2 regions of the Pantoea sp. At-9b genome follow, and region 1 is predicted to be linked to the other one. Evidence: predicted binding sites of a transcription regulator. Region 1 holds the regulator's gene; the other holds the start of a gene.

Region 1 (5,773 bases):
GTCAGCCTGAAACGCGCCGGTATTCCGCTGTATCTGGATAAAGAAGGCAACGGTGATAATTTTATCAACCGTATTCTGTGGAACCTGATGATCGCCATTCCCCTGGTCGCGGCGTTCGCATCCTGCATCGGCTATCTGGCAACAGCGCAGGCGTTGCTGGCGCGTCTGGAAACCTCGGTCGGGATCTGGTTCTTCCTGCTGGTGATTTACCATATTGTTCGGCGCTGGATGCTAATCCAACGTCGGCGTATTGCCTTTGATCGCGCCCGTCAGCGCCGTGCCGATATGCTGGCCAACCGCGCGCGCAGTGAAGAAGACAAAGAACAAGCCGCCGGCAGCAACGAAGGGGTGGAAGCAGATGAACCGGTCATCGATCTTGACGCTATCAGCGCCCAGTCATTGCGGCTGGTACGTTCGATACTGACGCTGATCGCCCTGGTGTCAGTGATTGTGCTGTGGTCAGAGATACACTCGGCGTTTGGTTTCCTCGAAAATATTCGTCTGTGGGATGTCAGTACCACGGTACAGGGGGTGGAGAGCATTCAGCCGATTACCCTCGGATCGATTCTGATCGCCGTTCTGGTATTGATTATTACCACCCAACTGGTGCGGAACATGCCTGCGCTCCTCGAGCTGGCGCTGTTGCAGCACCTGAGTCTGACGCCTGGCACCGGTTATGCCATCACCACGCTGACCAAATATATCCTGATGCTGATTGGCGGACTGATTGGCTTCTCAATGATTGGCATTGAATGGGCGAAGCTGCAATGGCTGGTCGCCGCACTCGGTGTCGGTTTAGGCTTTGGCTTACAGGAGATTTTTGCCAACTTTATTTCCGGCCTGATTATCCTGTTTGAAAAACCGATTCGTATCGGCGATACCGTTACCATCCGCGATCTCACCGGCAGTATCACCCGCATCAACACCCGCGCGACCACCATTACCGACTGGGATCGCAAAGAGATTATCGTGCCGAATAAGGCCTTTATTACCGAGCAATTTGTTAACTGGTCGCTGTCTGATTCGGTAACGCGTGTGGTATTGACCATTCCGGCACCGGCTGGGGTCAATAGCGATGAAGTCACCCTGATCCTGAAACAAGCGGCTGAGCGTTGTACTTATGTACTGGATATGCCCGCCCCGGATGTGTTCCTCGTCGATCTGCAACAAGGTATCCAGCTGTTTGAACTGCGTGTGTATGCTGCCGAGATGGGACACCGCATGCCGCTGCGTCATGAACTGCATCAGCTGATTTTGCATGGCTTCGCCGAGCACGGCATCGAAATGCCTTTCCCGCCCTTCCAGGTACGTATGGAAACCGTGGGCAAGAAAAGCCCGGCCAGCAATGGCGCACCTGCGGCACGTAATTATAAGTCGGGTGGGTTATAAAAATGAGGTGCGCAGTGGATGCGCACCTGGTCGGTTTATTTCACAAACTCTTCGCCCTGGGCGATATCTTTTTTCAGCGTGTCCAGCATGCCGGTTAACGCCTGCTGCTCAAAGGGGCTAAGCGTCCCGATAGGACGGCGTTCGATGATCCCGGTTTTCCCCAGCAGCAGAGGCTGTGAGAAGAAGCGTGCGTATTCACCATCGCCCTCCACATAAGCACATTCCACCACGTTAGCATCGCCCTGTAAGGCGCGTACCAGCGACAGACCGAAGCGGGCCGCGGCCTGCCCCATCGACAACGTTGCTGAGCCGCCACCGGCTTTTGCTTCTACCACTTCAGTACCCGCGTTTTGGATACGTTTGGTGAGATCCACAACTTCCTGCTCACTGAAACTCACGCCTTTAACCTGCGACAACAGCGGCAGAATGGTGACGCCAGAATGCCCCCCGACTACCGGCACCTCAATCTCGCCCGGTTGCTTACCTTTTAACGCCGCAACAAAGGTGTTGCCGCGAATAATATCCAGCGTGGTGACCCCAAACAGGCGATTTTTGTCATACACCCCGGCTTTCTTCAGCACTTCCGCCGCAATCGCCACCGTGGTGTTAACCGGGTTGGTGATCACGCCAATCAGGGCCTTGGGCGCAGTACTTGCCACCTGCTCAATCAGGTTACGCACAATACCGGCGTTAACGTTAAAGAGATCGGCGCGGTCCATGCCGGGTTTACGTGCCACTCCGGCGGAAATCAGCACCACATCGGCTCCCTTCAGCGCGGGCGTGGCATCTTCACCACTAAAACCCTCAACTTTTACGGCAGTAGGAATGTGGCTGAGATCCACAGCCACACCCGGTGTAACCGGGGCGATGTCATATAGCGAAAGGGCTGAACCTGCGGGTAATTGGGTCTTGAGCAACAGTGCTAGCGCCTGGCCAATACCACCAGCGGCACCGAGAACGGCAACTTTCATCCTGGACTCCTTATTAAGGTGGGGCAGAGATCTGCCGGATTTCCATCGGGTTACGAGTTTAATCAACTTCTCAGGCGATAGCGACAATACCCGTCGCGCTACTAACACTGACGCCGCAATACGGCTCCCGAGACATCCACACTTCAGAAGTCGCCTGAATGATCATAGGTCGCAGCCAGAAGACAGGGTCGGCAATGATCAATCATTTTGTTGTTACCACTTCAATAATATAACAACATTGCAACCTTCGCTTTTGCGCGCCATACCGCGATTTTGGCGTAGCGGTAAATCTCTGTTATGATCGCCGCCCTCGCAAACATCCCTGGCGAAATACTCACCTGTTTATTGCATAAAAATTCATTTAAATGCATAATAATTTATCTGCATGGGCCTATTGCCCTACGCATCCCTCTTTTTATTGGTAACCTATGCGAAACCCATCTAAGCAAGACGACCTGGTTAAGGCGTTCAAAGCCCTCCTGAAAGAAGAGAAATTCAGCTCTCAGGGCGAAATTGTGCAGGCGTTACAGGAAGACGGCTTCGAGAACATCAATCAGTCAAAAGTTTCTCGTATGCTTACCAAGTTTGGTGCGGTACGCACGCGCAATGCGAAAATGGAGATGGTTTACTGCCTGCCAGCTGAGCTGGGTGTGCCGACCACCACCAGCCCGCTGAAGAATCTGGTGCTGGATATCGACTACAACGATGCTCTGGTGGTGATTCATACCAGCCCGGGTGCCGCACAGCTCATCGCCCGCCTGCTGGATTCACTGGGCAAAGCCGAAGGTATCCTCGGCACGATCGCAGGTGATGACACCATCTTTATTACCCCCGCGCGCGCGTTCACCGTTAAGCAGCTGCATGACGCTGTGCTGATGTTATTCGAACAAGAGCTATAAAACCCTGCTTGCTACCGGCAGATTACCTGCCGGTAACAACTCGCACATCTTCTCTTCTCGTCGCCTCGCTTAAGCTAAAATCCACCAGAAACAATGTATTAAGCATATTCCTCGTGGTTCTCACGCTCTGTAACAATTGGTAGGACCTTTTATCCTGCTTAACCTTTCGCGCTATTTTACACTGCTTTACATACCAAGCTCAGCCATATAAGCCACTCACGGCGCACCAGCCAGCGGGATCAACCGCCATATTTCGCACAGAAAGATAAAATGACATAGCCCATTGTTTTTACATGTAATTAACAGGCATTGGGCAGAAACCAGGCGGTTTTTATAACACTCAGTTATTAAAAGTTGTCATAAGGACAAAGAATAACAACCAAACATTATTAGCAGAATATTAATTTCATGGGTGATTAGATCTATACTTCTTTTCGTGATGCAAATCACACCAAACAAAAAGAGAAAAAACAGACGACGAGGAAATAATCATGAAAGTTAAAACTACTATCGCAACCCTGAGCATTCTATCTGCCCTGTCATTTGGCGCTTTCGCCGCAGATTCTATCAACGCCGATCAGGCCATGAATCTGCAACCGGCCGGCACCATCAGTGTCAGCGGCACGGCTGGTTCACCGATGGATATCCATCAGCAATTGAGCGAAAAAGCAGATCAGCAAGGTGCTAAAGCTTACCGCGTAATCGAAGCGCGTAATGACAACACCTATCACGCGACTGCTGAACTTTATAAATAAGTTCGCCGAAACAAGACGCAATGTGAATGACAACCCATTTGAGATGCGATTGCGCTCAGGTTGTCCACCCAAATTCAGGAGAGTGAATCATGAAAACTAAATTATCTATCGCAGTTCTGAGCCTGGCTTCCGTTCTTTCTTTCGGTGCCAGCGCTGCCAGCCTGATTACCAATGAACAGGCAGACACCATGAATCTGCAACCGCTGAACCAAACCATCAGCGTCAGCGGCCGTGATGGCGACCAGAACAACATCCGTCAGGAGCTGTCAGCGAAAGCCGATGCTCAGGGTGCCAGCCACTACCGCATCATTGAAAACAATCAGAATGACACCTACCACGTCACTGCTGAACTGTACAAATAATCGATAAATGATTATCCGGCGTCCGAGCGACGCCTGGATATGCATCGACGACCCGCTACCCACTTATTACCGCAGGTTGTTGATTGTAATGAGGAGACCACGAATGAAAATCAAAGCAACCATCGCAACCGCTAGCCTGCTCTCACTGTTGACCTTTGGTGCCTCTGCGGCACAGCTGGTCACTGCGGAACAGGCTCAGAATATGCAGCCTGCGGGGACAGTAACCATCAGTGGTACTGCCGGTGCACCAATGGATTATCGTGCTCAGCTGTCACAGAAAGCCGATGAACAGGGTGCCAGCGCCTATAAAGTGATTGAAGCCCGTACCGGCGACAACTATCACATCACTGCTGAACTGTATAAGTAATTCCTCGTCAACTGCTTGACGAACCCTTTGGCCCCGCTCGCCGGGGCCCTTTTTACGTCACTTCACATTAAAGCGGAGCTGACCATCCAGCTCCTCTTCTGCCTCATCAAACAGCAAAATCAACGCCCCATAGCGACGTTTCTGTCCTGATCCTAAGTGAATAAACTCAATCTCCAGCGGCAACGGCAGTTGATCGCCGGTCACCACTTGCCAGAGATCATCCAAATCAGTAATCGCCAGATCCGCCAGCGCAAAACGGTCGCTAAACTGGCGGAAGAAGTGCGCCTGATCGACGATTTCATCGAAATCAAAACGTTCGATTCTCATCATGACGACTCTCTTTTCTGTACCACTGCCCATTAGACCGGGTAGCCTGCGTTGAAATGATTGTGTTGCTGCGGGAGAAGTGGATGTCCTCTTCCCCTGACAGTTTGCATCCCGTCAGGAAAGTATAGATGGCATTACCGGTGGGTTTGGTGCGAGTGAGCCACCGTCGCAAACGGTGGCTCGTTTTAGATTTGAATCAAGGTGTTCTGGTACTTACTCAGCATCGTGGCAAGACGCTTCACCGGCTCCGTCACACTGACGGGGGCCGCGTAGTGCTGGAGTTTCTCCTGATAGACATCCAGCTCACGTAACAACTGCTCAAAATAGACACGCCGCTTATCATCACTCCGCGTCGAGATCACCTGGTCAGCGGTGGATCGCAGCTGGCGGTGATACGCCGAGAGATCCGCATTGATCGGCACCTCTGCATTACGTAAGCGTTGATGGCCGATGATCAGTGTCAGCGCGATACGGTATTTATTGATATCACCGGGGAACAGATTGAGCAGCATAAACAGCTGCTGATATAGCGCGGGCAAATGGTTCTCACGACGGCGCGCCTGATTGGTGGTCATCGCTGCCACTGCGGCATACATAAAGCGATTCAGCAGCTTACGACCGGTACGGGCTTTTGATTTATCACGAATCAGCAAAATCACCATCATCGCCACAAAACACCCAATCACCTGACCCAATACGTTGT
Region 2 (5,773 bases), 300 kb from region 1:
TCGCAGAGTCAGAATAGCCAATCATCACCATCTGCTTGCCCTGAATAAAGCCGCGATACCAGTCGATGCCCAGTAGTTGGCTCATGACGTCGTTGGCGTTGTTCAGGTCGTCGAGGGTTTCAAACAGCGGTGCCACCGGCATGGCGTAGGTGATACCGGCTTCTTTCAGCAGCAGGTGGACGGCCAGCACATCGGATGGCACTTTTGCCATGGAGATGACATAAGCGGCAATCGAACCTTGTGGCGCTTCGGCGGCCACTTTACAGGTATCCAGCACTTCGCGGGTATTGTCGCTCGGCTCCCACTGGCGTGGCAGTAGCGGACGTTTGGAGTTCAGTTCACGGATCAGGAACGCCTGTTTGTCGGCTTCTGACCAGCTTTCATAATCACCGAGGCCAAGATAGCGCGTCACTTCGGCAATCGCTTCAGTGTGGCGGGTACTTTCCTGACGCAGGTCGATACGCACCAGCGGTACACCAAAACACTTCACGCGACGCAGCGTATCCAGCAGCTGACCATTGGCGATGATACCCATGCCGCATTGTTGCAGTGACTGGTAGATGGCAAACAGCGGTTGCCACAGTTGGTCGTTGGATACCAGCAGATCCGCCGGACGCGGTAAACGCTCGCCCTTTAGACGACGTTCCAGGAAAGCCTGGGTGCTCATCAACTGGCTGCGGATACGTTTCAGAATCACGCGGTAAGGTTCCAGCGCTTCCGGGTCACCACAGAGTTCACGTACTTCGTCGCTGCACTCGGACATCGACAGCTCAGATATCAGCACGCCGACATCGCGCAGGAACAGGTCGGCGGCTTTCCAGCGGCCCAGTTGCATCGCCTGGCGCGTGATGCTGGCGGTGACGTTCGGGTTGCCGTCGCGGTCACCGCCCATCCAGGAGGTAAACTGCACCGGGACAAAATCCACCGGCAGTCGCATACCAAAGGTCTCTTCGACCTGCTCATTCAGCTCACGCAGGAACGCCGGTACGCCTTCCCACAGGCTGTTTTCTACCACCGCAAAGCCCCATTTGGCTTCATCGACCGGGGTCGGACGATATTTACGAATTTCATCGGTGTGCCAGGCCTGAGCAACCAGCTGGCGCAGACGACGCATCACCTGGTTGTATTCATATTCGGTGATATCGCTATGGTCGAGCTGTTGCAGACAGCTGTTCACCTCGACCAGTTTGTGAATCAGGGTCCGACGGGTAATCTCAGTCGGGTGCGCCGTCAGCACCAGTTCCAGCGACAGCGATTCAATCGCCGCACGGATATCGCTTTCATTCAGATCTTTCTGCTGCTTCAGGCGATCGAAGGTGCTTTTCAGCAGCTCCGGGTGGTTAGCACCTTCGCCGCTGCGCGCAATGGTCTGATACTGTTCTGCCACGTTGGTAAGATTCAGGAACTGACTGAATGCACGTGCGACCGGCAGCAACTCGTCATTGGACAGGTTTTGCAGCGTCGACAGCAGTTCCTTACGATGAGTGTCATTTCCGGCACGGGATGACTTAGAGAGTTTGCGGATGGTCTCCACCTTATCGAGGATGTTCTCTCCCAGTGCATCCTTTATCGTATCCCCGAGCAGTTTGCCGAGCATACTGACATTACTTCGCATTGCGGAATATTGTTCGTTCATGTGACCCTGACACCCTTATCGTCTTTTTAATTCATATACCCAACGGGCATAACTTCGTCTTTTATCTAGCCACGTATCGCTCTGTTCGTCAATTGCCTTAAACTGACGAAATTTCGCTGCTAAATGCTGGAAATTCAAAGAATTTAACGGGAGCGAAGCGAGATAAGTTATTCTTATTATCAAATCCCGAACATTGACGGGGCATTTTGCTGATTAAACAGTGAAATGCCCCATCTGTTACTCATCAATGGCAAAAGTGATGAACAACCTGCGTGATAAGCGCATGAGTCGGCTTAATAAATGCGGTATCAATAAACTCGTCCGGTTGATGGGCCTGATTGATCGAACCTGGGCCTAACACCAGCGTCGGGCAAAGTTGCTGAATAAACGGCGCTTCGGTGCAGTAGTTCACCACTTCGGTCGGCGTGCCCAGCAGTTTCTCCACCACTTTTACCAGTTCATGATCGACCGGACACTCGTAACCTGGAATCGGTGGGTGCAGCTCGCCGACGGTTAAACGACCCGGCCAACGCTCACTCACCGGGGCCAGCGCGTCATTCAGCAGGCCATCCAGATCGCTGAGGGTTAACCCCGGCAGTGGACGAATATCCATATGCAGTTCGCAGCAGGCGCAAATGCGGTTAGCCGCATCGCCACCATGAATATGACCAAAGTTCATAGTTGGGTAAGGAATGGCGAAACCATCATGGTTATAACGCGTTTTCAGCGTATTACGCAGCTGCATCAGTTGGGTGATGGATTCATGCATCAATTCGATGGCGTTCACCCCGCGTGACGGATCGCTGGAGTGGCCTGACTGCCCCTGAATACGAATCACATTGGAGAGATGGCCTTTGTGCGCACGAACCGGTTTCAGTGAGGTCGGTTCACCGATGATGGCGCAATCCGGACGCAGTTGGGTGGATTCAGCAAAATACTTCGCACCCGCCATGGTGGTTTCTTCGTCGGCCGTGGCGAGAATGTAGAGCGGTTTGTTCAGTTTGGTCACGTCAACGTCACGCAGCGCATCCAGAATGAAGGCAAAGAAGCCTTTCATATCTGCCGTTCCTAAACCGTAAAGCTTGTTGTCGTGTTCAGTCAGGGTAAAGGGATCGCGCGTCCAGCGGCCATCATCGAACGGAACGGTATCGGTGTGACCGGCCAGTAATAAGCCACCGGCACCTGATCCCGTGCGCGCCAGCAGGTTAAATTTATGCCGTGTGCCCGGTACGGGTTGCACTTCTGTATCGAAGCCAAGATCGCGAAACCAGCCCGCCAGCAAATTGATTAAAGTTTCATTGCTCTGATCGAGCGCGGCGTCGGTGGCGCTGATTGATGGTGTGGCAATCAGCTGGCGGTAGAGTTCGATAAAAGGTGGTAATTTTGTCTTCACTGTTGACGGTCCTTGGGTTAGGATGTATCAATATTCATGCATTAATAGTGAATAAAAATACATTAACGTCGTCTGCATGTGAACAGTAAATCGCTGCAAACGGCATCGTGGGCAACGGGGCAAGGCCGCGACCCGGAACGTGTGACTGTAATAAGGTATACAGCCTGATGTTGAATACGCTGATCGTTGGTGCCAGTGGTTACGCTGGCGTAGAGCTTGCCACCTACCTGAATCGCCATCCGCATATGAACATAACCGCTTTAGCGGTTTCAGCGCAAAGCCCGGATGCCGGAAAGTTACTTTCAGACCTGCATCCGCAGTTGAAAGGCATTGTCGACCTGCCGTTGCAGCCGCTGAGCGATGCCGCTGAATGGGCAGGTAAAGTCGATGTGGTGTTCCTCGCCACGGCACATGAAGTCAGCCACGACCTGGCACCGGAATTCCTCAAAGCTGGCTGTGTGGTTTTTGACCTCTCCGGGGCGTTCCGCGTTAACGATGACGCTTTCTATACCCAATATTACGGTTTCAGCCATCAGCATGGCGACTGGCTGGACAAAGCGGTTTACGGCCTGGCGGAATGGCAGCACGAAAAAATTAAAGAAGCCCAACTGGTAGCGGTGCCGGGATGCTACCCGACTGCCTCTCAACTGGCGTTGAAACCGCTGGTAGAAGCGGGCCTGCTGAATCTGGACCAGTGGCCGGTGATCAACGCGACCAGCGGCGTCAGCGGTGCCGGGCGTAAAGCCAGCGTCACCACCAGTTTCTGTGAAGTCAGCCTGCAACCTTATGGCATCTTCAACCATCGTCACCACCCGGAAATTGTCGCCCATCTCGGTACGCCGGTGATTTTTACGCCGCATCTGGGTAACTTCCCGCGTGGCATTCTCGCCACGGTCACCTGCCGCCTGAAACCGGGCGTCAGCGAACAGGATGTGGCGGAAGCTTTCCATAATGCTTACCACGACAAACCGCTGGTGCGTCTGTATAAAAAAGGTGTCCCGGCGCTGAAAGGTGTGGTGGGGCTGCCGTTCTGCGATATCGGTTTTGCCGTGCAGGGTGAGCATGTGATTGTGGTGGCCGCAGAAGATAACCTGCTGAAAGGGGCTTCTTCGCAGGCGGTACAGTGTCTGAATATTCGTTTCGGCTTCCCCGAAACGCTGTCTCTGATTTAACGGGCGAGTAAGTAAACCATGACCAATCCTCTGATTATTAAACTGGGTGGCGTCCTGCTGGATAGCGAAGAAGCGCTGGCCCGCCTGTTTGATGCGCTGCTGGCGTATCGCACCGAATATCAGCGTCCGCTGATTATTGTGCACGGCGGCGGCTGCCTGGTGGATGAGCTGATGAAGAAGCTCGCGCTGCCGGTGAAAAAGAAGAACGGTTTGCGCGTGACGCCAGCCGATCAGATTGACATTATTACGGGTGCCCTGGCGGGTACGGCGAACAAAACCCTGCTCGCCTGGGCGAAGAAATATGGCATCAACGCGGTGGGTCTGTGCCTGGGTGACGCGGGTTTGGTCAATGTTGCGCAGTTTGATGAAGAACTGGGCCACGTGGGTAACGCCACGCCGGGCAATCCTGCTCTGGTTAACACGCTGCTGGGTGCGGGTTATATGCCGGTGATCAGCTCAATCGGGATTACCGACGGTGGCGATCTGATGAACGTCAACGCCGACCAGGCGGCGACCGCGCTGGCGGCGACTATTGGTGCCGACCTGGTGCTGTTGTCAGATGTCAGTGGCATTCTCGACGGTAAAGGCCAGCGCATCGCTGAGATGACGGCAGCGAAAGCCGAACAGCTGATCGCCCAGGGCATTATTACCGATGGCATGATTGTTAAAGTTAACGCAGCGCTGGATGCGGCACGTACCCTGGGTCGCCCGGTGGATATTGCCAGCTGGCGTCATGCGGAACAGCTGCCAACCCTTTTCAACGGCGTGTCGATTGGCACCCGGATTCTCGCTTAACGATACTGATTCAAGGATTACGAAATGCAAACGCAAGGCATCAAAAAAATTGTTCTGGCTTACTCCGGTGGCCTTGATACGTCTGCCATCATTCCATGGCTGAAAGAGAACTACGGCGGCTGTGAAGTGGTGGCCTTCGTGGCGAATATCGGTCAGGACCCGGCTGATCTGGAAGGCGTTGAGAAGAAAGCGCTGCAATCCGGTGCTTCTGAGTGCCATGTGGTTGACCTGCGTGAAGAGTTCATCAGCGACTACGTTTACCCGGTACTGCAGACCGGTGCGCTGTACGAAGGCACCTACCTGCTGGGTACGTCAATGGCGCGTCCGATTATCGCCAAAGCCCAGGTTGAGCTGGCGCTGAAAGTAGGCGCGGATGCGCTGTGCCATGGCGCAACCGGTAAAGGTAACGACCAGGTGCGTTTTGAAACCACCTACACCGCACTGGCTCCGCAGCTGAAAGTGGTTGCGCCGTGGCGTGAATGGAATCTGCGTTCACGTGAAGCACTGCTCGACTACCTGAAAGAACGCAACATCCCGACCACAGCGTCGCTGGAAAAAATCTACAGCCGTGACGAAAACGCCTGGCACATCTCCACCGAAGGTGGCGTGCTGGAAAGCCCGTGGAATGCACCGAACAAAGATTGCTGGGTGTGGACCGTCGATCCGCTGGAAGCACCGGATCAGCCGGAAAACGTCACCGTGACCGTCGAGAAAGGCCGCGTGGTTGGCGTGAACGGCGAGAAACTGAGCCCGTTCGCCTGTCTGGAAAAACTGAAC

What was found. Region 1 encodes ArgR, which controls arginine synthesis, uptake and breakdown. Its sites were predicted from a motif close to ANTGAATAAAAATACANT; they were not measured.
Region 2: a site for ArgR is predicted at 3,076-3,093, ahead of argC (N-acetyl-gamma-glutamyl-phosphate reductase). Genes of this name have one in related genera too.

Annotation. Positions count from the first base shown of each region.
Region 1 is NC_014837.1:3,912,028-3,917,800, forward strand. It holds gene mscM (miniconductance mechanosensitive channel MscM) at 1-1,389, shown strand, start outside; gene mdh (malate dehydrogenase) at 1,425-2,360, opposite strand; gene argR (transcriptional regulator ArgR) at 2,789-3,259, shown strand; gene yhcN (peroxide/acid stress response protein YhcN) at 3,751-4,014, shown strand; gene PAT9B_RS17995 (YdgH/BhsA/McbA-like domain containing protein) at 4,104-4,376, shown strand; gene yhcN (peroxide/acid stress response protein YhcN) at 4,480-4,743, shown strand; gene PAT9B_RS18005 (hypothetical protein) at 4,801-5,070, opposite strand; gene aaeB (p-hydroxybenzoic acid efflux pump subunit AaeB) at 5,256-5,773, opposite strand, start outside.
Region 2 is NC_014837.1:4,208,979-4,214,751, reverse strand. It holds gene ppc (phosphoenolpyruvate carboxylase) at 1-1,636, opposite strand, end outside; gene argE (acetylornithine deacetylase) at 1,881-3,029, opposite strand; gene argC (N-acetyl-gamma-glutamyl-phosphate reductase) at 3,197-4,201, shown strand; gene argB (acetylglutamate kinase) at 4,220-4,996, shown strand; gene PAT9B_RS19450 (argininosuccinate synthase) at 5,021-5,773, shown strand, end outside.